3 regions of the Enterobacter sp. DVT3837 genome follow, and region 2 is predicted to be linked to each of the others. Evidence: predicted binding sites of a transcription regulator. Region 2 holds the regulator's gene; each other region holds the start of a gene.

The links. The regulator Fur, encoded in region 2, represses iron uptake genes when iron is present. The targets are predictions, from matches to a motif close to ATAATAATGAGAACNACTATCAA.
Region 1: a site for Fur is predicted at 4,709-4,731, ahead of AC0XWG_RS14065 (Nramp family divalent metal transporter). Genes of this name have one in related genera too.
Region 3: a site for Fur is predicted at 2,079-2,101, ahead of feoA (ferrous iron transporter A). Genes of this name have one in related genera too.

The regions. Positions count from the first base shown of each region.
Region 1 is NZ_JBWDLA010000001.1:2,833,513-2,840,360, forward strand. It holds gene AC0XWG_RS14035 (YfeC-like transcriptional regulator) at 1-8, opposite strand, end outside; gene AC0XWG_RS14040 (YfeC-like transcriptional regulator) at 10-372, opposite strand; tRNA gene AC0XWG_RS14045 (tRNA-Ala) at 590-665, shown strand; tRNA gene AC0XWG_RS14050 (tRNA-Ala) at 707-782, shown strand; gene AC0XWG_RS14055 (sensor domain-containing phosphodiesterase) at 998-3,187, shown strand; gene nupC (nucleoside permease NupC) at 3,233-4,420, opposite strand; gene AC0XWG_RS14065 (Nramp family divalent metal transporter) at 4,772-6,010, shown strand; gene AC0XWG_RS14070 (DUF2502 domain-containing protein) at 6,052-6,390, opposite strand; gene mgrA (L-glyceraldehyde 3-phosphate reductase) at 6,518-6,848, opposite strand, start outside.
Region 2 is NZ_JBWDLA010000001.1:146,740-153,587, reverse strand. It holds gene nagE (N-acetylglucosamine-specific PTS transporter subunit IIBC) at 1-564, shown strand, start outside; gene glnS (glutamine--tRNA ligase) at 734-2,401, shown strand; gene chiP (chitoporin ChiP) at 2,850-4,247, shown strand; gene chiQ (ChiQ/YbfN family lipoprotein) at 4,263-4,592, shown strand; gene fur (ferric iron uptake transcriptional regulator) at 4,700-5,146, opposite strand; gene fldA (flavodoxin FldA) at 5,435-5,965, opposite strand; gene ybfE (LexA regulated protein) at 6,121-6,408, opposite strand; gene ybfF (esterase) at 6,537-6,848, opposite strand, start outside.
Region 3 is NZ_JBWDLA010000001.1:1,844,813-1,851,660, reverse strand. It holds gene AC0XWG_RS08980 (Tex family protein) at 1-1,875, shown strand, start outside; gene feoA (ferrous iron transporter A) at 2,141-2,368, shown strand; gene feoB (Fe(2+) transporter permease subunit FeoB) at 2,399-4,717, shown strand; gene feoC ([Fe-S]-dependent transcriptional repressor FeoC) at 4,728-4,964, shown strand; gene AC0XWG_RS08960 (YdgH/BhsA/McbA-like domain containing protein) at 4,998-5,267, opposite strand; gene bioH (pimeloyl-ACP methyl ester esterase BioH) at 5,379-6,152, opposite strand; gene gntX (DNA utilization protein GntX) at 6,190-6,848, shown strand, end outside.

The sequences.
Region 1 (6,848 bases), 2.7 Mb from region 2:
CTTTTCATATTAGTTCTGGTCGCGAATCCCTAAACGTTGCAACAATCCGGTTATCCCTTCCCGCAGTAACAGCGATGTCATTTGCTTCTGCTCTTCCGGTGTCATTTCATTGGCCAGCGTCAGGAGTAGGTTGTGAAGCGAACCATCCTGGTTGGCACCTTCTGGTATATCAGACGTTTCAGTTGCCCGGCGTGCGCTGCGGATAAAGTCACGTACTTTTTCGTTCACATGTACCAGACGCGCTTTCCCACCCTGGACTCCCGGTTTTGGTGATGTAATCCAACCCTCTTTACGTACCCATTTATTGATGGTCTGGCGGCTATAGCCAGTGAGCAAGGCTAACTCTTCTGGCGTCATTCGTTCCTTGATCATGCAATTTCCTGAATATTTGTAGGGATAATTAACGGTTCATTTTATAGCACCGTTTTACGTGAAAACGTGACAGGCTTAACTCATGACTGCGAGCAAGCTCGCAAAGTGATTCATTTGCATGATTTTTCGGCGATTGAGCGGCGGTCATTGATTTTGCCGTTGACACTCCGCAGCGGAATTCATATTATGCCGCCCGTCAACATGACAGCTTTACGATGGGGCTATAGCTCAGCTGGGAGAGCGCTTGCATGGCATGCAAGAGGTCAGCGGTTCGATCCCGCTTAGCTCCACCAAACTCTGAACCCAACAGAGTGCGGTCAGTAAAGTAACATGTGGGGCTATAGCTCAGCTGGGAGAGCGCTTGCATGGCATGCAAGAGGTCAGCGGTTCGATCCCGCTTAGCTCCACCAAAATTTTAAGCCCTCGTCAAAAGACGAGGGCTTTTTTTATGCGCTTGTAACACTCACTACTACATTTTGTTATAAAAATAGATATATTCCTGTACCTCACCTCAATCGAAAGCAATAAACCCGTCCATAATTAGACTTGAACTTGCTTCGCGCAATTAATAAACATATTATCCATCCGGTCAATGATACGAACGGATAATATACTCATCAGCTTAATGAATAGAAAAACTTACAATAACGTAAAGATATTTATGATTGCCCTGGCGCTTTGCCTGATTGCGGTACCTTTCTCCCGTTTCCTCTCTCCGCGCGCAATTGTTAATGGTCATGACGTTTATTTAGCATGGTTACCGCTAAGCGTTATGCTGGCGGTAATTCTGTTATTTGGACGCAGGGCAATTCTTCCTGTTTTGTTAGGTTTTACTGTCACTAATTTATTTTATGTTAATTTAGCGCCACTACAATATTCAGTTTTACTGTTTTGTCAGACCTTCGCGTTGTTCGCAGCGTGCGGTCTGCTACGCCTCATGCTGGGCAAGCGTTGGCGTTACAGTATCCCTAACAAGCACATCGGTTTACGTATATTCTGGCTCGGTTTTATCGTGCCAATAGGTATTAAGCTGTCGATGTATATGGCAGGCTATTTGTTTGATTTCCCGGTGACAATTTCAACCTTCTTCGGCGAAGGAACGGTAATTTACAATGTGGTGGATATTCAAAGTCTGATCTGCGCGGCGTTGATTTTTACCATGATGTTCTATTACCCATTAAGAATGATAATTAATCCTCGCTATGCCATCACGTTCTGGCGGCGAAGCGTGAAGCCTGTGTTTCTTCACAAAAATTCATTATATATTTTTGTCTGGCTGATGTTTTTAAGTTTCATTCTCGTCATTTTATGTGGACCTTTTGAATCTCCCGTCATTGCGGGCTATTTGATGCCGCTGATTTTTATTCTTTTTACGTTAGCGATAAGTCGCCTGACCTATGCGCTTATCTCTTTGCTCTGGGCCGTATCTGCACTCCTGCTGTTGACCTACAACTATAACTTCCTTAATGGGGTTGAATCGGGCCATTCGCTCTCCTTTATCCTCTCCGTGCTTATCTCTTTCGCCATCTGTTTGCTTTACATGTCGCGCATTTATCAGCGCAGCGAGTGGTTAAAACGGGGCTGGCAGGGCCGGGCGCTGACCGATCCGCTGACGGGTTTGCCCAATATTCGTGCGCTGGAGGATTATCTTGAGAATCATCCTGATGCAAAAGTTAGCATTCTGCGTATGGATAACCTGGAATTTTTGAGCCGCCACTACGGGATGCTCATGCGGGTCCATTGCAAACGAACGATCGCCACGTCGCTTCAGCCACTTCTGCAGAAAGATGAGTCCCTCTTCCAGTTACCTGGCAGCGAGCTGGTACTGGTATTGCTGGGCCCGGGAACCGCTGAGCGCCTTCAGCATATGGTTGATCGGCTGAACAGTCGTAAGATTTACTGGAACAACACCGGGCTGGATATTGAATTTGGCGCGTCCTGGGGGATGGTCGAAAACGGCGAAAAGTTACACCACACGCTGGGGCAACTGAGCTGGCTGGCAGAGCAATCCTGCGGCGCGCATAACGTTCTTGCGCTCACGAATAGTCTTGAAGCGGTATCCGGACAAACGACAGAACGTGTTCTGATGTTAGCGCGCATTAAACACGCCCTGGACGCGGGCCAGTTTCATTTATACGCGCAGCCTATCCAGAAGGCTGACGGGAGTGGGTACTACGAAATTCTGGCGCGGATGGAAAGCGAAGGGGAGATCATTACTCCCGATCGCTTTATTCCGTTGATTGCCCAATTCAACCTCAGTCATCGGTTTGATATGTGTGTAATGGAAAAGTTACTGGTGTGGCTGCGCGATCACCCTGCGACGCATGCCGGTGCCCGTTTTTCTGTCAATCTGATGCCGTTGACGCTGATGCAAAAAGAGGTGGCCAGTGAGATTTGCGCCCTCTTCGAACGGTATGGTATAGCCCCTCAGGCCGTCATTATCGAAATCACTGAGGAGCAGGCCTTTTCGAATTCAGGAAGCAGTATCAACAATATCCAACAGTTGCGGGATTACGGTTTCCGGATTGCCATTGATGACTTTGGTACGGGTTACGCGAACTATGAGCGTCTCAGACGTCTGCAGGCAGACATCATTAAGATTGAGGGCTGCTTTGTAAAAGATATTTGTACTGACGACATGGATGCGATGATCGTCCAGTCGATGTGTAATCTGGCGAAGACAAAATCTCTGTGTGTGGTGGCTGAATATGTGGAAACACCAGCTCAGCGCGAGATGCTGCTAAGCTTCGGCGTGGATTACCTGCAGGGCTACCTGATAGGCAAACCTACACCGCTGGAAGAATTGCGGGAATAAAAAAACCGGGAGCCATGCTCCCGGTTTGTGTTTTAACAGTAAACCTTACAGTACCAGTGCTGCGATAGAAGCAGACAGGACGCTTACCAGCGTAGAGCCGTAAACCAGTTTCAGGCCAAAGCGAGAAACCACGTTACCCTGTTCTTCGTTCAAACCTTTAATCGCACCGGCGATAATACCGATGGATGAGAAGTTAGCGAATGAAACCAGGAACACGGACAGAATGCCTTCCGCGCGTGGAGAAAGGGTGCTGGCAATCTTCTGCAGATCCATCATCGCAACGAATTCGTTAGACACCAGTTTAGTCGCCATAATACTGCCCACCTGCAGTGCTTCGTGAGCCGGAACACCCATCACCCATGCAATAGGGTAGAAGATGTAGCCCAGAATACCCTGGAAGGAGATGCCCAGAACCGCAGCGAACAGGGCGTTCAGGCCAGAAATCAGGGCAATGAAGCCGATCAGCATGGCGGCAACGATAATCGCCACTTTGAAACCTGCCAGAATGTACTCACCCAGCATTTCGAAGAAGCTCTGACCTTCGTGCAGGTTTGACATCTGGATGTTCTCTTCGCTGGCATCAACGCGGTACGGGTTGATCAGTGACAGAACGATAAAGGTGCTGAACATGTTCAGAACCAGTGCAGCAACCACGTATTTTGGCTCCAGCATGGTCATATACGCGCCCACGATAGACATGGAAACGGTAGACATTGCGGTTGCCGCCATGGTGTACATGCGGTTGCGGGACATCTTACCGAGAATATCTTTATACGCGATGAAGTTCTCAGACTGACCGAGGATCAGGGAACTGACGGCGTTGAATGATTCCAGCTTACCCATGCCGTTTACTTTGGATAACAGGAAACCAATTCCACGAATAATAAACGGCAGAACACGGATGTGCTGCAGAATACCGATCAGCGCAGAGATGAAGACGATTGGGCACAGCACCTTCAGGAAGAAGAACGCCAGACCTTCGTCGTTCATTTTACCGAAGACGAAGTTCGTCCCTTCGTTGGCAAACCCGAGCAGTTTTTCGAACATTTCGGAGAAGCCTTTTACGAAGCCAAGCCCCACGTTGGAGTTCAGGAAGAACCAGGCGAGTAAAACTTCAATGACCAGCAGTTGGACAACATAACGAATACGAATTTTTTTGCGGTCTGTGCTGACCAGCAATGCAAGTGCAGTAACGACAACAAGTGCCAGGACAAAATGAAGGACGCGGTCCATATTTGCTCCAAATTTGAGGCAGGTTTAATTTTCTTGCACATTCTATGTAACGAAGGAAAAGAAAACGAGATCAAGGGCACACTATAGTTACATCCTGTGACGAGTCTCAAAATTAGTGATCCACAATACATTTTTGTTATGTTAGGTAAATGAGTGAAAAGTTAAGTTTGTGTGCTAGTCTTCACAAAAGAGCGCGCGATTTCAGTTTTTGTCAGGTCGCCCTCAGCTTACCCGCCTGTCTATCGTCCAAAGCTATCAGAGAAATCACTGTAAACTTCACAAATGAGCTTGATAATCATTCTCATTTTGATAGCATTAAACATAGCAAAGGCTATATTTTCAGAGGCAGAAATGACAAACAGTCGCGTAGAGGGTAGCAGTGGCAGAGCAGCGCGCAAGTTGCGGTTCGCATTAATGGGACCTGCGTTCATTGCTGCCATTGGCTATATCGATCCGGGCAATTTTGCGACCAATATTCAGGCCGGGGCGAGCTTTGGCTATAAACTGCTGTGGGTGGTCGTCTGGGCTAACCTGATGGCGATGCTGATTCAGATGCTCTCCGCAAAGCTTGGGATTGCCACGGGTAAAAACCTGGCTGAGCAAATTCGTGACCATTACCCGCGCCCGGCGGTCTGGCTCTACTGGGTTCAGGCCGAAATCATCGCCATGGCGACCGATCTCGCTGAATTTATCGGTGCGGCGATCGGCTTTAAATTGATTCTGGGTGTGTCGCTGTTGCAGGGGGCGGTACTGACCGGGATTGCCACCTTCCTGATTTTGATGTTACAGCGTCGGGGGCAAAAACCGCTGGAGAAAGTTATTGGCGGTCTGCTGTTGTTTGTCGCTGCGGCCTATATTGTCGAGCTGATTTTCTCACAACCCAATCTGGCTCAGCTCGGTAAAGGGATGGTGATCCCAAGTCTGCCAACCTCTGAAGCCGTATTTCTGGCCGCCGGTGTGCTGGGGGCGACCATCATGCCGCATGTCATTTATCTGCACTCTTCGCTGACTCAGCACCTCCACGGCGGCACGCGTAAAGAACGTTACTCCGCGACCAAATGGGATGTGGCTATCGCCATGACAATTGCTGGTTTTGTGAATCTGGCGATGATGGCGACTGCCGCGGCCGCTTTCCACTTTAACGGCCACACCGGTATTGCCGATCTCGATCAGGCTTATCTCACACTGGAGCCGTTACTGAGCCATGCTGCTGCCACGATATTTGGTCTGAGTCTGGTGGCCGCTGGTCTCTCATCTACGGTTGTGGGGACGCTGGCAGGGCAGGTGGTCATGCAGGGGTTTGTTCGTTTCCATATTCCACTGTGGGTGCGCCGCTCTGTCACGATGCTGCCGTCATTTATCGTGATTCTGATGGGGCTCGATCCAACGAGGATCCTGGTCATGAGCCAGGTTTTGTTGAGTTTTGGTATCGCGCTGGCGCTGGTGCCGCTACTGATCTTTACCAGCAATAAAACCCTGATGGGCGACCTGGTCAACACAACGCTGGTGAAAAGAACCGGCTGGGCCATAGTCGTGGTGGTGGTGGCGCTGAACCTGTGGTTGTTGATTGGAACAGTGTTAGGTCTGTAAGGTTTAATTAAGAAAAAGGAGCCGTGAGGCTCCTTTTTGCATTAATGATGGCCATGGCCGTGACCTTTACCGCGACCCCAGCCGCCACGGTGGTCGTCACGATCGTTCCAGCCTTCACGGTAACCGCGCTCATAGGCATTATCTTTATACCAGCCACGGTGTCTGCCGTTATCATGTTTCCACCAGCGATCTCCACGCCACTCATAATGACGATGCCAGTAGTCACGGTCGCGCCAATAGCCGCCGTCCCAGTATCTGCCGTAATCGTCACGATCGCCAATTTGTAATTTTACGGATGGCAACAGGGTGATTTCGCCCGCAGTGGCGATCAGCGGGGCCGAAGCCAGTAATACCGCTGCAAGAATCAGTGACCTGAACATACTCTTTCTCCTTCACGATCGGGGCCTTCATTGGGCCTGTTAACTCAATATTACGAGTTGGTAAAGCCTCGTTTCATCGCCTGAACTCCGAATTCATGAATGAGAGCACTTTTTGCTAAAAGTGCTTTTAATTTGAACTGCCAAGGATCCCTTCAATTATGTTCAGTTCTTCATCTGAAAAATGGCGGTTTTCCAGCATGCCCACGGCGTCATCAATTTGGGCGGCCTTGCTTGCCCCAATAAGTACAGATGTCACCGATTCATGGCGTAAGATCCATGCCAGCGCCATCTGAGACAGCTTCTGGCTGCGGCTTTCCGCAAGGGCGTTCAGTTTTCTGACCTTAACCAGCTTCTCTTCAGTGATCTGGTCAGGATTAAGAAACTGACTGCCACTCGCCGCACGTGAGTCTGCAGGTATACCGTTTAGATAGCGGTTGGTCAGTTGACCTCCTGCCAGT
Region 2 (6,848 bases):
AATGCCATGAAAACGACAGGTCCGGTAGCCGCAGCGGAAACGTCTGCAGCTCCAGCCGCTGCGCCAGCTGCCGCAAAACCGCAGGCAGTACCAAATGCTAAAACGATTGCCGCACTGGTTTCCCCAGTGACGGGTGAAGTCGTTGCCATTGAGCAGGTGCCTGACGAAGCCTTCGCCAGCAAAGCGGTCGGTGACGGTGTCGCGGTAAAACCAACGGAAAAAACCGTGGTGTCACCAGCAGCCGGTACCATCGTAAAAATCTTCAATACCAACCATGCGTTCTGCCTCGAAACCGAGAATGGTGCTGAGATCGTTGTCCACATGGGTATTGATACCGTTGCGCTGAACGGCCAGGGCTTTACTCGCCTGGTGGAAGAGGGTGCTGAAGTGGTCGCAGGGCAGCCAATCCTGGAAATGGATCTGGACTTCCTGAACGCCAACGCGCGCTCAATGATTAGTCCGGTCGTTTGCAGCAACATTGATGACTTTAGTGGCCTGGTCATTCAGGCGAAAGGTCAAGTGGTTGCGGGTCAAACGCCACTGTATGAGATTAAAGGCAAGTAATCGCTCCTGAGTAGAGTCATGCCTTAAGCGGCGGGGGATATCCCTCGCCGCTTTTTTTTGCAGCAAATGCCCCCATTATTTTCTTCAGAGCCGTTTTAAGGGTTGTCACTACGTCCGGCTTATAAGATCATATGCCGTTATACGTTGTTTACGCTTTGAGGAATCCACGATGAGTGAGGCAGAAGCCCGCCCGAGTAACTTTATTCGTCAGATCATCGATGAAGATCTGGCCAGTGGTAAGCACACCACAATTCATACGCGTTTCCCGCCGGAGCCGAATGGTTACCTGCATATTGGTCACGCGAAATCTATCTGCCTGAACTTTGGCATTGCCCAGGACTACCAGGGGCAGTGCAACCTGCGTTTCGATGACACCAACCCAGTAAAAGAAGACATCGAATACGTTGAGTCCATCAAGAACGACGTGCAATGGCTGGGCTTTAACTGGTCTGGCGACATCTGCTACTCCTCTGACTATTTTGATCAGCTGTATGCCTATGCGGTAGAGCTGATTAACAAAGGTCTGGCGTACGTCGACGAGCTGTCTGCCGATGAGATCCGTGAATACCGCGGCTCGCTGACCGCGCCGGGTAAAAACAGCCCGTACCGCGATCGCAGCGTGGAAGAGAACCTGGCGCTGTTTGAAAAAATGCGTGCCGGTGGCTTCGAAGAAGGCAAAGCCTGTCTGCGTGCCAAAATTGACATGGCATCTCCGTTCATCGTGATGCGTGACCCGGTGCTGTACCGCATTAAGTTTGCGGAACACCACCAGACGGGTAACAAGTGGTGCATCTACCCGATGTACGACTTCACCCACTGCATCAGCGATGCGCTGGAAGGCATTACTCACTCTCTGTGTACGCTGGAGTTCCAGGACAACCGTCGTCTGTACGACTGGGTACTGGATAACATCACTATCCCTGTGCATCCACGTCAGTACGAGTTCTCTCGTCTGAATCTGGAATACACCGTGATGTCCAAGCGTAAGCTGAACCTGCTGGTGACCGACAAGCACGTTGAAGGCTGGGACGATCCGCGTATGCCGACCATCTCTGGTCTGCGTCGTCGTGGTTACACCGCCGCTTCTATTCGTGAGTTCTGCAAACGCATCGGTGTGACTAAGCAGGATAACACCATTGAAATGGCGTCTCTGGAATCCTGCATTCGTGAAGATCTCAACGAAAACGCGCCGCGCGCAATGGCAGTCATCGATCCAGTGAAACTGGTTATCGAAAACTACCCGCAGGGTGAAAGCGAGCTGGTGTCCATGCCTAACCATCCGAATAAACCGGAAATGGGTAGCCGCGACGTACCGTTCAGCGCTGAAATCTGGATCGATCGTGCTGACTTCCGCGAAGAAGCGAACAAGCAGTACAAGCGTCTGGTATTGGGTAAAGAGGTGCGCCTGCGTAATGCTTACGTCATCAAGGCTGAGCGCGTAGAGAAAGATGCTGAAGGCAATATCACCACCATCTTCTGTTCTTATGATGCTGAAACCCTGAGCAAAGATCCGGCTGATGGCCGTAAAGTGAAAGGCGTTATCCATTGGGTAAGCGCTGCACACGCGCTGCCTGTTGAAATTCGCCTGTACGATCGTCTGTTCAGTGTCCCTAACCCTGGTGCTGCCGAAGACTTCCTGGCGACGATCAACCCGGAATCTCTGGTAATTAAACAGGGTTATGCCGAGCCGTCTTTAAAAGCGGCCGAAGCGGGTAAAGCGTTCCAGTTCGAACGCGAAGGTTACTTCTGCCTGGATAGCCGTTACAGCACGGCGGAAAAACCGGTGTTTAACCGTACCGTTGGTCTGCGTGACACCTGGGCTAAGATCGGCGAATAATATTGCAGTTCTGGTCAATGAGAGACAAACGCCGCGATAAGCGGCGTTTTTTTATTTAACGATCAGGCCATTAACGCGCAGCTCAAATAAGGTATGTGCGAAATTCAGGTCAATGAGGTGCTACTTATTTTACTCAAAAAAAGTTTCAATATTTACGAATAGCCTTAAGGACAAAAAATATACAGAATAAATGGCCGGCACTCCCTCAAAATACGCGTTATTCCCTGTAAATCCTCGCATTGGCACAGATGTTACAAATCACTACCAATTATGTGCACTTCGTCATAATCCTGACTTTTGCTCGCTGAAAAGCATTGATAATTCGCGTCGCGAAAAATAATCTAAAGGCGGTAGTTAATTCGAGGGTATTTCTAACTACCCCTGACCATTAGGTCTTTTATATTTTTCGCCGTTTAAGGCGTTTTAATTCGTCAAAGAGGAATAATCTATGCGTACGTTCAGTGGCAAACGTAGTGCGCTGGCGCTGGCTATTGCCGGTGTGACAGCAATGTCGGGCCTGGTGATTGCACCAGAGGCGAAGGCAGCAGGTTTTATTGATGATTCAACCCTCACGGGGGGGATTTACTACTGGCAGCGTGAACGTGACCGTAAAGACGTCACTGAAGACAAATACAAAACCAACCTTTCTCACTCAACCTGGAACGCCAATCTGGATTTCCAGTCTGGTTATGCTGCCGATATGTTCGGTCTGGATATTGCTGCATTCACGGCAATTGAAATGGCGGAAAACGGCGACAGCGCCCACCCGAACGAAATCGCATTCTCCTCCAGTAATAAAGCCTATAAAGAAGACTGGTCCGGAGATAAAAGCGGTATCAGCCTGTATAAGGCAGCAGCGAAATTCAAATACGGCCCGGTATGGGCGCGCGGTGGTTATATTCAGCCAACCGGTCAGACATTGTTAGCACCACACTGGAGCTTTATGCCGGGTACTTACCAGGGTGCGGAAGCGGGTGCCAACTTTGATTACGGTGATGCAGGTGCGTTGAGCTTCTCCTATATGTGGACCAACGAGTACAAAGCACCATGGCACATTGAAATGGACAAGTTCTACCAGAACGATAAGAAAACCAAAGTAGATTATCTCCATTCACTGGGTGCTAAATACGACTTTAAAAACGACCTGGTACTTGAGGCGGCATTTGGCCAGGCTCAAGGTTACATCGATCAGTACTTTGCCAAGGCCAGCTATAAATTTGATATCGCGGGTAGCCCGCTGAGCACCAGCTACCAGTTCTACGGTACGCGCGACAAAGTCAGTAATGGTGGCGTCAATGATATCTATGACGGCACCGCGTGGTTGCAGGCACTCACCTTCGGCTACAAAGTCGGACAGGTTGATTTGCGTCTGGAAGGCACATGGGTGAAAGCGGAAGGGCAGCAGGGGTACTTCCTGCAGCGTATGACCCCAACCTATGCATCGTCTAACGGTCGTCTTGATATCTGGTGGGATAACCGCTCTGACTTCAACGCCGACGGCGAAAAAGCGGTGTTCTTCGGCGCGATGTATGATCTGAAAAACTGGAACCTGCCAGGCTGGGCGGTGGGTGCATCTTACGCTTATGCCTGGGATGCAAAACCTGCAGATATGGCTACACCGGACGCTTACTACGATCCAAACTATCGCCTGAAAGAGTCTTCTTACAGCCTGGATGCTATCTACACCCTGCAGGACGGCCGCGCGAAAGGCACGATGTTCAAACTGCACTTCACCCAGTATGACAACCACTCCGACATTCCGAGCTACGCAGGCGGTTACGGCAACATCTTCCAGGATGAGCGTGACGTGAAATTCATGGTTATCGCTCCATTCACTATCTTCTAATGGAGACAGAACATGATGAAAAACATCGTAATCGTCGCGTTGCTGGCTGCGGGGCTGGCGGGGTGTGCGCAGGAGCAGGCACCGAAAGAGGACTCGCGTCTTAAAGAGGCGTATAGCGCCTGCATTAACACAGCGGAAGGTTCACCGGAGAAGATCGAAGCCTGTCAGAGCGTGCTGAATGTGCTGAAGAAAGAGAAGGCACATGAGCAGTTCGCCACACAGGAAAACGTTCGCGTGATGGATTACCAGGCCTGTATTCAGGCACGTAAAACCGGAAACGATCAGGAAGTGGCGAAGCGTTGCGACCAGATCTGGAAAGAGATTCGCACTAACAACAGCAAATAATTCTCTGTCATCATGCCCGGTAGCACAACGCTACCGGGCTTTTTTGCGTCAAATAACAGGCAAAAAAAAGCCAACCTCGCGGCTGGCTCAGAGTATGAAAGCTTGAGTTATTTAGCGTCGTGCGCGTGATCGTCTTCGCGGCAATCACCTTCAGCACAGTGACCATACAGGTACAGGCTGTGGTTGGTCAGGCGGATGCCATGACGAGCCGCGATTTCACGCTGGCGCGCTTCGATGGAGTCATCGCTAAATTCAATGACCTTGCCACAGTCGAGGCAGATCAGGTGATCGTGGTGCTGTTGCTGGGTCAGTTCGAATACAGATTTACCGCCTTCGAAATTATGACGGGTAACAATGCCCGCGTCATCAAACTGGTTCAGCACGCGATAGACGGTAGCGAGCCCAATTTCTTCGCCCATGTCAATAAGACGTTTATAAAGGTCTTCCGCACTGACATGGTGATTGTCTGGACCCTGAAGCACTTCAAGGATTTTTAACCGAGGAAGCGTAACTTTCAGGCCAGCCTTCTTTAATGCGGTATTGTTGTCAGTCATGCGGAATCTGTCCTGTTACTAAACGATTCACTTCTGTAGGAAGTGACAGAAAATGCACCTTGGGTAATGCGTCTCATTATAGAACTGCCATGTCTAAATGAAAACAGCAAGTCTCAGGCAAAATATGCTTATAAAAATGGGGTATCACCAACAAACTTGCTCAATGGAAACCACATTTTTCAGGGAGACATTGTACAGGTCTGGGCGAAAAAGTTAAAAGATTGTAGCAATTAATTTAATCGGTTTGACCTGGGGCGTGGCGCAACCGCAGTTGCGCCACGATAAAAATCAGGCGTTCAGAATATCATCCAGGTGCAGTTCTTCACGGATCTGCTTAACCCACTTCTCAACACGCTCTGCGGTCAGTTCAGGCTGGCGGTCTTCGTCGATGGCCAGACCCACGAAATGATCGTCATCAGCCAGGCCTTTAGAGGCTTCGAAGTGGTAACCCGCCGTTGGCCAGTGGCCTACGATAACCGCGCCATTTGGCTCAATGATGTCGCGGATGGTACCCAGCGCATCACAGAAATATTCTGCGTAGTCTTCCTGATCGCCACAGCCAAACAGGGCAACCAGCTTGCCGTTGAAATCAACTTCTTCCAGCGTCGGGAAGAAATCATCCCAGTCACACTGGGCTTCACCGTAGTACCAGGTTGGAATACCCAGCAGCAGAATGTCATAGCCTTCGAGATCTTCTTTGCTGCTCTTGGCGATGTCATGCACATCAGCAACGTCTTTACCGAGCTGTTTTTGAATGTTTTTTGCGATATTTTCGGTATTGCCGGTATCACTGCCGAAGAAAATGCCGATGATTGCCATGAGTAAAATAACCTCTTGAAACTTAATAGTATGGTGGCGCAATTAGGCCACGGATAAGGGCAATAATAGCAGAACTGGCAACCCTGCGGAAACAGCTATCGCGCAGGACTGCACTCTGTGCTACATGAAAAGGGCGATAAAGGGGATTTTCAGACTTATGCCTGGCTGCGTAACGTCTCAAGCTGGACGAGCAACATCTCTTCAATGAGTTCGCTGCGGCTGATATTTCGCGCGTCAGCCAGCTCGTTAAGCGCATCGACGGCGTCGGCGTTGAGCTTCAGTTCGACACGCTTAAGCCCACGATTTTTATCGCGTTTAAGCTGATTGCGTTTATTGATACGCAGCTGTTCATCGCGCGAAAGCGGATTCGTTTTCGGTCGTCCCGGGCGACGCTCATTCGCGAACAGATCTAGTGTCGTACGGTCCGTTTGTTCTTTGGCCATGATTCTGAGACTTCGGGGGAAACACGCCGCCCTGCTAATGCCCGGGCGATAAGCGCGCCATCATACATCACCAAAAACGGCACGCCAACGACTGGAAGCCTGCAGCCTTCCAGTCGCTCTCTTTTTAATCAATTTGCAGTATCAGCAAGATAGCGGCGAATGGCGCGCAATACGGCGTCAGGTTTTTCCGCGTGAACCCAGTGTCCGGCCCCGGCGATAACATGGGCGCGAGCCTGCGGGAATTGCGCCAGCAATGCGTCGCGGTACGCGTCGGTGACGTAAGGCGAGTTACCGCCACGAATAAAGAGGGTAGGGTGTGGCCAGGCAGGTACCGTTTCCCAGCCTACGATATTGTTGTACTGCTCCCAGAGCACCGGCACGTTAAAACGCCATTGTCCGTCAACAAATGACTTCAGCAGGAACTGCACGACACCTTCTTC
Region 3 (6,848 bases), 1.7 Mb from region 2:
GCGGACACCAAGGCCGCCCTCGACGGCGCGCGTTATATTCTGATGGAACGCTTTGCCGAAGACGCCGCCCTGCTCGCCAAAGTACGTGATTACCTGTGGAAGAATGCCCACATCGTCTCGACCGCCGTCGCGGGTAAAGAGGACGAAGGCGCGAAATTCCGCGACTACTTCGATCACCACGAACCGATTTCAACGACCCCGTCTCACCGTGCGCTGGCAATGTTCCGCGGCCGCAACGAAGGCGTGCTGCAGCTTTCCCTGAATGCCGACCCTCAGTTTGACGAGCCGCCGAAAGAGAGCCACTGCGAGCAGATCATCATCGATCACCTCGGCCTGCGTCTGAACAACGCCCCGGCGGACAGCTGGCGTAAAGGCGTGGTGAGCTGGACGTGGCGTATCAAAGTGCTGATGCACCTCGAAACCGAGCTGATGGGCACCGTGCGCGAGCGCGCCGAAGATGAAGCGATCAATGTGTTTGCCCGCAACCTGCACGACTTGCTGATGGCCGCCCCGGCGGGCCTTCGCGCCACCATGGGGCTCGATCCGGGTCTGCGTACGGGCGTAAAAGTGGCGGTAGTTGACGGCACCGGTAAGCTGGTGGCAACCGACACCATCTATCCACACACTGGCCAGGCAGCGAAAGCGGCTGTCGCAGTGGCGGCACTGTGCGAGAAATACAACGTGGAGCTGGTTGCTATCGGCAACGGTACGGCGTCCCGCGAAACCGAACGTTTCTACCTCGACGTGCAGAAACAATTCCCGAAAGTAACGGCGCAGAAAGTGATCGTCAGTGAAGCGGGGGCATCCGTCTATTCCGCATCTGAACTGGCGGCGCAGGAGTTCCCGGACCTGGACGTTTCTCTGCGCGGCGCGGTCTCTATCGCTCGTCGTCTGCAGGATCCGCTGGCAGAACTGGTGAAGATTGACCCGAAATCCATCGGTGTGGGCCAGTATCAGCACGACGTGAGCCAGACTCAGCTCGCCCGTAAGCTGGATGCGGTGGTGGAAGACTGCGTAAACGCCGTCGGTGTAGACCTGAATACCGCCTCAGTTCCCCTGTTGACCCGTGTTGCAGGCTTAACCCGCATGATGGCGCAGAACATCGTCGCATGGCGTGATGAGAACGGTCAGTTCCAGAACCGTCAGCAACTGCTGAAGGTGAGCCGTCTGGGACCGAAAGCCTTTGAGCAGTGTGCGGGCTTCCTGCGCATCAACCACGGTGATAACCCGCTGGATGCCTCAACCGTTCACCCGGAAGCGTACCCGGTGGTAGAACGCATTCTGGCTGCCACTCAACAGGCACTGAAAGACCTGATGGGTGATAACAGTGCGCTGCGCAACCTGAAAGCCGCGGATTTCACCGACGATAAATTTGGTGTGCCAACCGTCACTGACATCATCAAAGAGCTGGAAAAACCGGGCCGCGATCCACGTCCTGAGTTCAAAACCGCGACCTTTGCCGACGGCATCGAGACCATGAACGACCTGCTGCCAGGCATGGTGCTGGAAGGCGCGGTGACCAACGTCACCAACTTTGGCGCATTTGTTGATATCGGCGTGCATCAGGATGGCCTGGTCCATATCTCATCCCTTGCCGATAAGTTCGTTGAAGACCCGCACACCGTGGTCAAAGCGGGCGATATCGTGAAGGTCAAAGTGCTGGAAGTGGATTTACAGCGCAAACGAATTGCCCTGACCATGCGTCTGGACGAGCAGCCGGGCGAAACCAACGCGCGCCGTGGCGGCAATGGTGGTGGCCGCGAGCAGCAGCGCCCGGCCGCTAAAGCCGCGAAACCGCGTGGGCGTGATGCTCAGCCTGCAGGCAACAGCGCGATGATGGATGCGCTGGCGGCCGCGATGGGTAAAAAACGCTAACCTCTCACCCTCTCCCCACAGGGGAGAGGGGATCGCGCAGTACGGTTTATTCTCTCACTCCTTTATTTAAACCAATAATTAGCACGCCATTAACAAATAGGCCGCTTCTCTCGTCGCCGCATATTCAGCAAATATTGAGCAAGGTCAAACAGGCCGTAAATTAATCCCGCAAACAACATTCCGTCACAGTTTTATTATTGCTGATACAAACTATTCTCATTATCATCGCATAGTAGATTATTTAACCTTCGTGGGATCAGGCATTATGCAATTCACTCCAGACAGTGCATGGAAAATTACCGGTTTTACCCGTGAAATTAGCCCGGCCTATCGGCAAAAGCTGCTTTCACTGGGCATGCTACCCGGCTCGTCTTTCCAGGTCGTGCGCGTTGCCCCGTTAGGTGATCCCGTTCATATCGAAACCCGCCGCGTGAATTTGGTGCTGCGTAAGAAAGACCTCGCATTAATAGAAGTCGAAGCCTTATCTCAATAACAAGCCAGCGGTTTCAGTGAGTCTACTAAAATGAAAAAATTAACTATTGGCTTAATTGGTAATCCAAATTCCGGCAAGACCACGTTATTTAACCAGTTAACCGGAGCGCGTCAGCGCGTGGGTAACTGGGCAGGTGTGACGGTTGAGCGTAAAGAAGGCCAGTTCACGACAACAGACAACCAGGTCACACTGGTTGACCTTCCTGGCACCTATTCCTTAACCACGATTTCGTCGCAAACCTCGCTCGATGAGCAAATTGCCTGCCACTATATTCTTGGCGGCGACGCGGATCTCCTGATCAACGTGGTCGACGCTTCCAATCTTGAGCGTAACCTCTATCTGACGCTGCAACTGCTGGAACTGGGTATTCCCTGCATCGTGGCGCTTAACATGCTCGACATTGCCGAGAAACAGAAGCTGCGCATCGACGTCGATGCTCTCTCAGCGCGCCTGGGTTGCCCGGTGGTTCCGCTGGTGTCGACGCGTGCTCGCGGCATTGATGCCCTGAAGCTGGCGATTGACCGTCATACGGGGAATCGCGACGTTGAGCTGGTGCATTACGCGCAACCACTTCTGCGCGAAGCCGGTCTTCTGGCAGAGGAAATGGACAAAAGCATGCCCGAAAAACAGCGTTTGTGGCTCGGCCTGCAGATGCTGGAAGGGGATATCTACAGCCGTGCATACGCCGGGCATGCGGCAGATAAACTGGATGTCACAATCGCCCGTCTTAGCGACGAGCTGGATGACCCGGCTCTGCACATCGCCGATGCACGTTACCAGGCAATTGCCTCGATTTGCGACGTTGTCAGTAACGCCCTCACGGCGGAACCGAGCCGTTTTACCGCTGCGGTAGACAAGATTGTGCTTAACCGTTTCCTGGGTTTGCCGATCTTCCTGCTGGTGATGTACGTAATGTTCCTGCTCGCCATTAACATCGGTGGCGCACTCCAGCCTATTTTCGACGCCGGTTCCGTCGCGGTCTTCGTCCACGGTATTCAGTGGGTGGGTTACACCCTGCACTTCCCGGAATGGTTAACCATCTTCCTCGCACAAGGGATCGGCGGCGGTATCAACACCGTTCTGCCTCTGGTGCCACAGATCGGCATGATGTATCTGTTCCTCTCGTTCCTGGAAGATTCCGGCTACATGGCGCGCGCGGCGTTTGTCATGGACCGTCTGATGCAGGCTCTTGGTCTGCCGGGCAAATCCTTCGTCCCGCTGATTGTTGGCTTCGGCTGTAACGTACCGTCGGTGATGGGTGCACGTACCCTGGATGCACCGCGTGAACGTCTGATGACCATCATGATGGCGCCGTTTATGTCCTGCGGTGCGCGCCTGGCCATCTTTGCGGTTTTTGCGGCAGCCTTCTTTGGCCAACAGGGCGCGCTGGCGGTCTTTTCGCTGTATGTGCTGGGTATTGTGATGGCGATCCTCACCGGTCTGATGCTGAAGCACACCATCATGCGCGGTGAAGCGTCGCCGTTTGTGATGGAGCTGCCGGTGTATCACGTGCCGCATCTAAAAAGCCTGGCGATCCAGACCTGGCAGCGCCTGAAAGGCTTTGTGCTGCGCGCCGGTAAGGTAATTGTCATCGTCAGCATTTTCCTGAGCGCGTTGAACAGCTTCACCCTCAGCGGACAGGCGGCAGATAACATCAACGATTCTGCTCTTGCCTCCGTCAGCCGCGTCATCACGCCGGTCTTCAAACCGATTGGCGTGCATGAGGATAACTGGCAGGCGACGGTTGGCCTGTTCACGGGTGCAATGGCAAAAGAGGTGGTTGTCGGCACCCTGAACACGCTTTACACCGCTGAGAACATTCAGGAGCAGGAATTTAATCCGGCAGAGTTTCATCTCGGTAACGAACTGTTGGGTGCAGTAGAGGAAACCTGGCAGAGCCTGAAAGACACCTTCAGCCTGAGCGTGCTGGCAAACCCTATTGAAGCCAGCAAAGGCGACGGTGAAATGGCGACGGGGGCTATGGGCGTGATGAGTGAGAAGTTTGGCAGCGAGTCTGCAGCTTACAGCTACCTCATCTTTGTCCTGCTCTATATTCCGTGCATCTCCGTGATGGGGGCGATTTCCCGTGAGTCCAGCCGTGGCTGGATGGGATTCTCCATTCTGTGGGGGTTAAACATTGCTTACTCTCTGGCGACGCTCTTTTACCAGACCGTTAACTTTAGCCAGCACCCGCGTTACAGCCTGGTCTGTATTCTGGCAGTTGTCCTCTTCAACGTGTTAGTTATCAGTCTGCTACGCCGGGCACGCAGCCGCGTCGATATCGACCTGCTGGCAAACCGTAAAACCACCGCGACCTGCTGCAGCAGCCCGGCGGGTGACTGTCACTAAGGAGTAAGCCATGGCATCGTTGATTCAGGTTCGTGATCTGCTGGCATTACAAGGGCGGATGGAGGCGAAACAGCTGAGCCTCAGCCTGCATACGCCGCAACCGATGATCGATGCCATGCTGGAAAGGCTGGAAGCCATGGGGAAAGCCGTGCGGATTCAGGAAGACGCGGACGGCTGTCTCTCCGGCAGTTGTAAAAGCTGCCCGGAAGGTAAAGCCTGCCTCAAGGAGTGGTGGGCTTTGCGTTAATAAAGCCGGGCAGAAATGCCCGGCTTTATCGTATTACTTATAGACTTCCGCCGTTGCGCGCACGTTTTTTGTATCTTTATTCGCACTGGTCACCACGTAGTACGTCCCGCCCAGTTCATCCGCCTTTTTCGACAACTCTCTGCGAGCGTCCATCGGCGCGGTGGTGTCAGACGTAGAAATCTCACCAATTTTGGTCAGATTCATCCCGGCAACTTTATCTTTTTCCAGCTCTTTTGCCGCAAAGACGCCAAATGAAATTGACCCAATAACCAGAGAAATGACAATACCTGTAACAAGTTTCATAGCCTGACTCTCCTTAGGATTGTTGTTTTGATTGTCGTAGGCAGAACCACCGCAACGACATCTGGAGTATGGTTGCGGTGTAAGACTTTTTCCAGGCTGGATAGAAATTAATCAGTCTAAACGTTGACTTAACGCAATGAGCGCTGAGCAAAACTCCGCCGGATGAGAGATAAACGGGGCATGCGCCGCTTTGGCAATGATCTGCGATTCACTTTCCGGCCAGAGCGAATCCAGCAATGGAACTACTTTCCGCGGAACCAGTCCGTCGAGGTAGCCATAAATACGCAGATGCGGCATCGTCAGCGCAGACAGCGGTTCACGTAGGTCAACCGTTTTCAGGATCTCAAGACCACCGTTAAGCACCTCAACATCCGGCATCGGCAGGGAAAGCACGGTCTGCTTCAGCGCTCTCGCATCCTGACGCGCGGTTTCGGTCCCCATCGTTTGCAATGCGAGGAAACGTTCAACGGTCCGCTGAAAATCTTCACTCAGCTGTTGCTGGAAGCCCGCCAGCACATCCGGTTTTATACCCGGCCACGACGCCTGCGCACTAAAGCATGGCGACGAGGCCACGGTCACCAGCGCGCTCACGCGTTCTGGTCGGGAGAGCGCAATCTGGCTTGCCACCAGCCCGCCCAGGCTCCAGCCCAGCCAGATAGCGTTTTGTGGCGCGGCGGCCAGAACCTGCTGCGCCATCTCATCAAGCGACATAGGGCCAAAACCACGGCTGCGACCAAAACCCGGTAAATCCACCAGATGCAGCGTGAAATGCGAGGCCAATTCCTCGTTTATGCAATTCCATACTTCCGCATTCAGGCCCCATCCGTGCAGCAGCACAAGATGGCAATTTCCTGTCCCTACAGTCTGCCACCACAGCGTCTTCATCAGTTACTGTTCTCTTTATTTCACATGGAGGTTGCACATGCTAACAGTGCCTGGCTTGTGCTGGCTATGCCAAATGCCACTTACACTCAGTGGGTGGGGGATCTGTTCCGTCTGCACGCGGTCGCTGGAAGGACGTCTCACGGTCTGCCCACAATGTGGTTTACCGGCCACGAGCCGACATATACCCTGCGGACGCTGCCTGAAAAAATCCCCGCCCTGGAGCGCGCTGGTGGCGGTGGATGATTATGTTCCACCGTTGAACAGGCTCATTCACGCCCTGAAGTTTTCCGGTCAGAGTTCGCTGGCGCAACCTCTCGCCCGCCTGTTATTGCTGGCGGTGTTACAGGCTCGTCGTAGCCGCACCCTGCCGAAAATCGACAGGGTGGTGAATGTCCCCTTATACCGACGCCGACACTGGCGGCGCGGCTACAACCAGAGTGACCTGCTCTGTCGCCCACTCGCCCGCTGGCTCGGCTGTGAGTATGATGCCTCTGCGCTCACGCGTGTCCATGCCACCGCCATCCAGCATCAGCTCAACGCCCGGCTTCGCAAAAGAAACCTCAAAAATGCCTTTCGCCTTGAATTAGCGGTCAAAGGCCTCCATATCGCGATTGTGGATGATGTCGTCACCACAGGCAGTACCGTTGCTGAACTTTCCCGACTGCTTTTGCGAAGCGGCGCCGCGTCGGTTCAGGT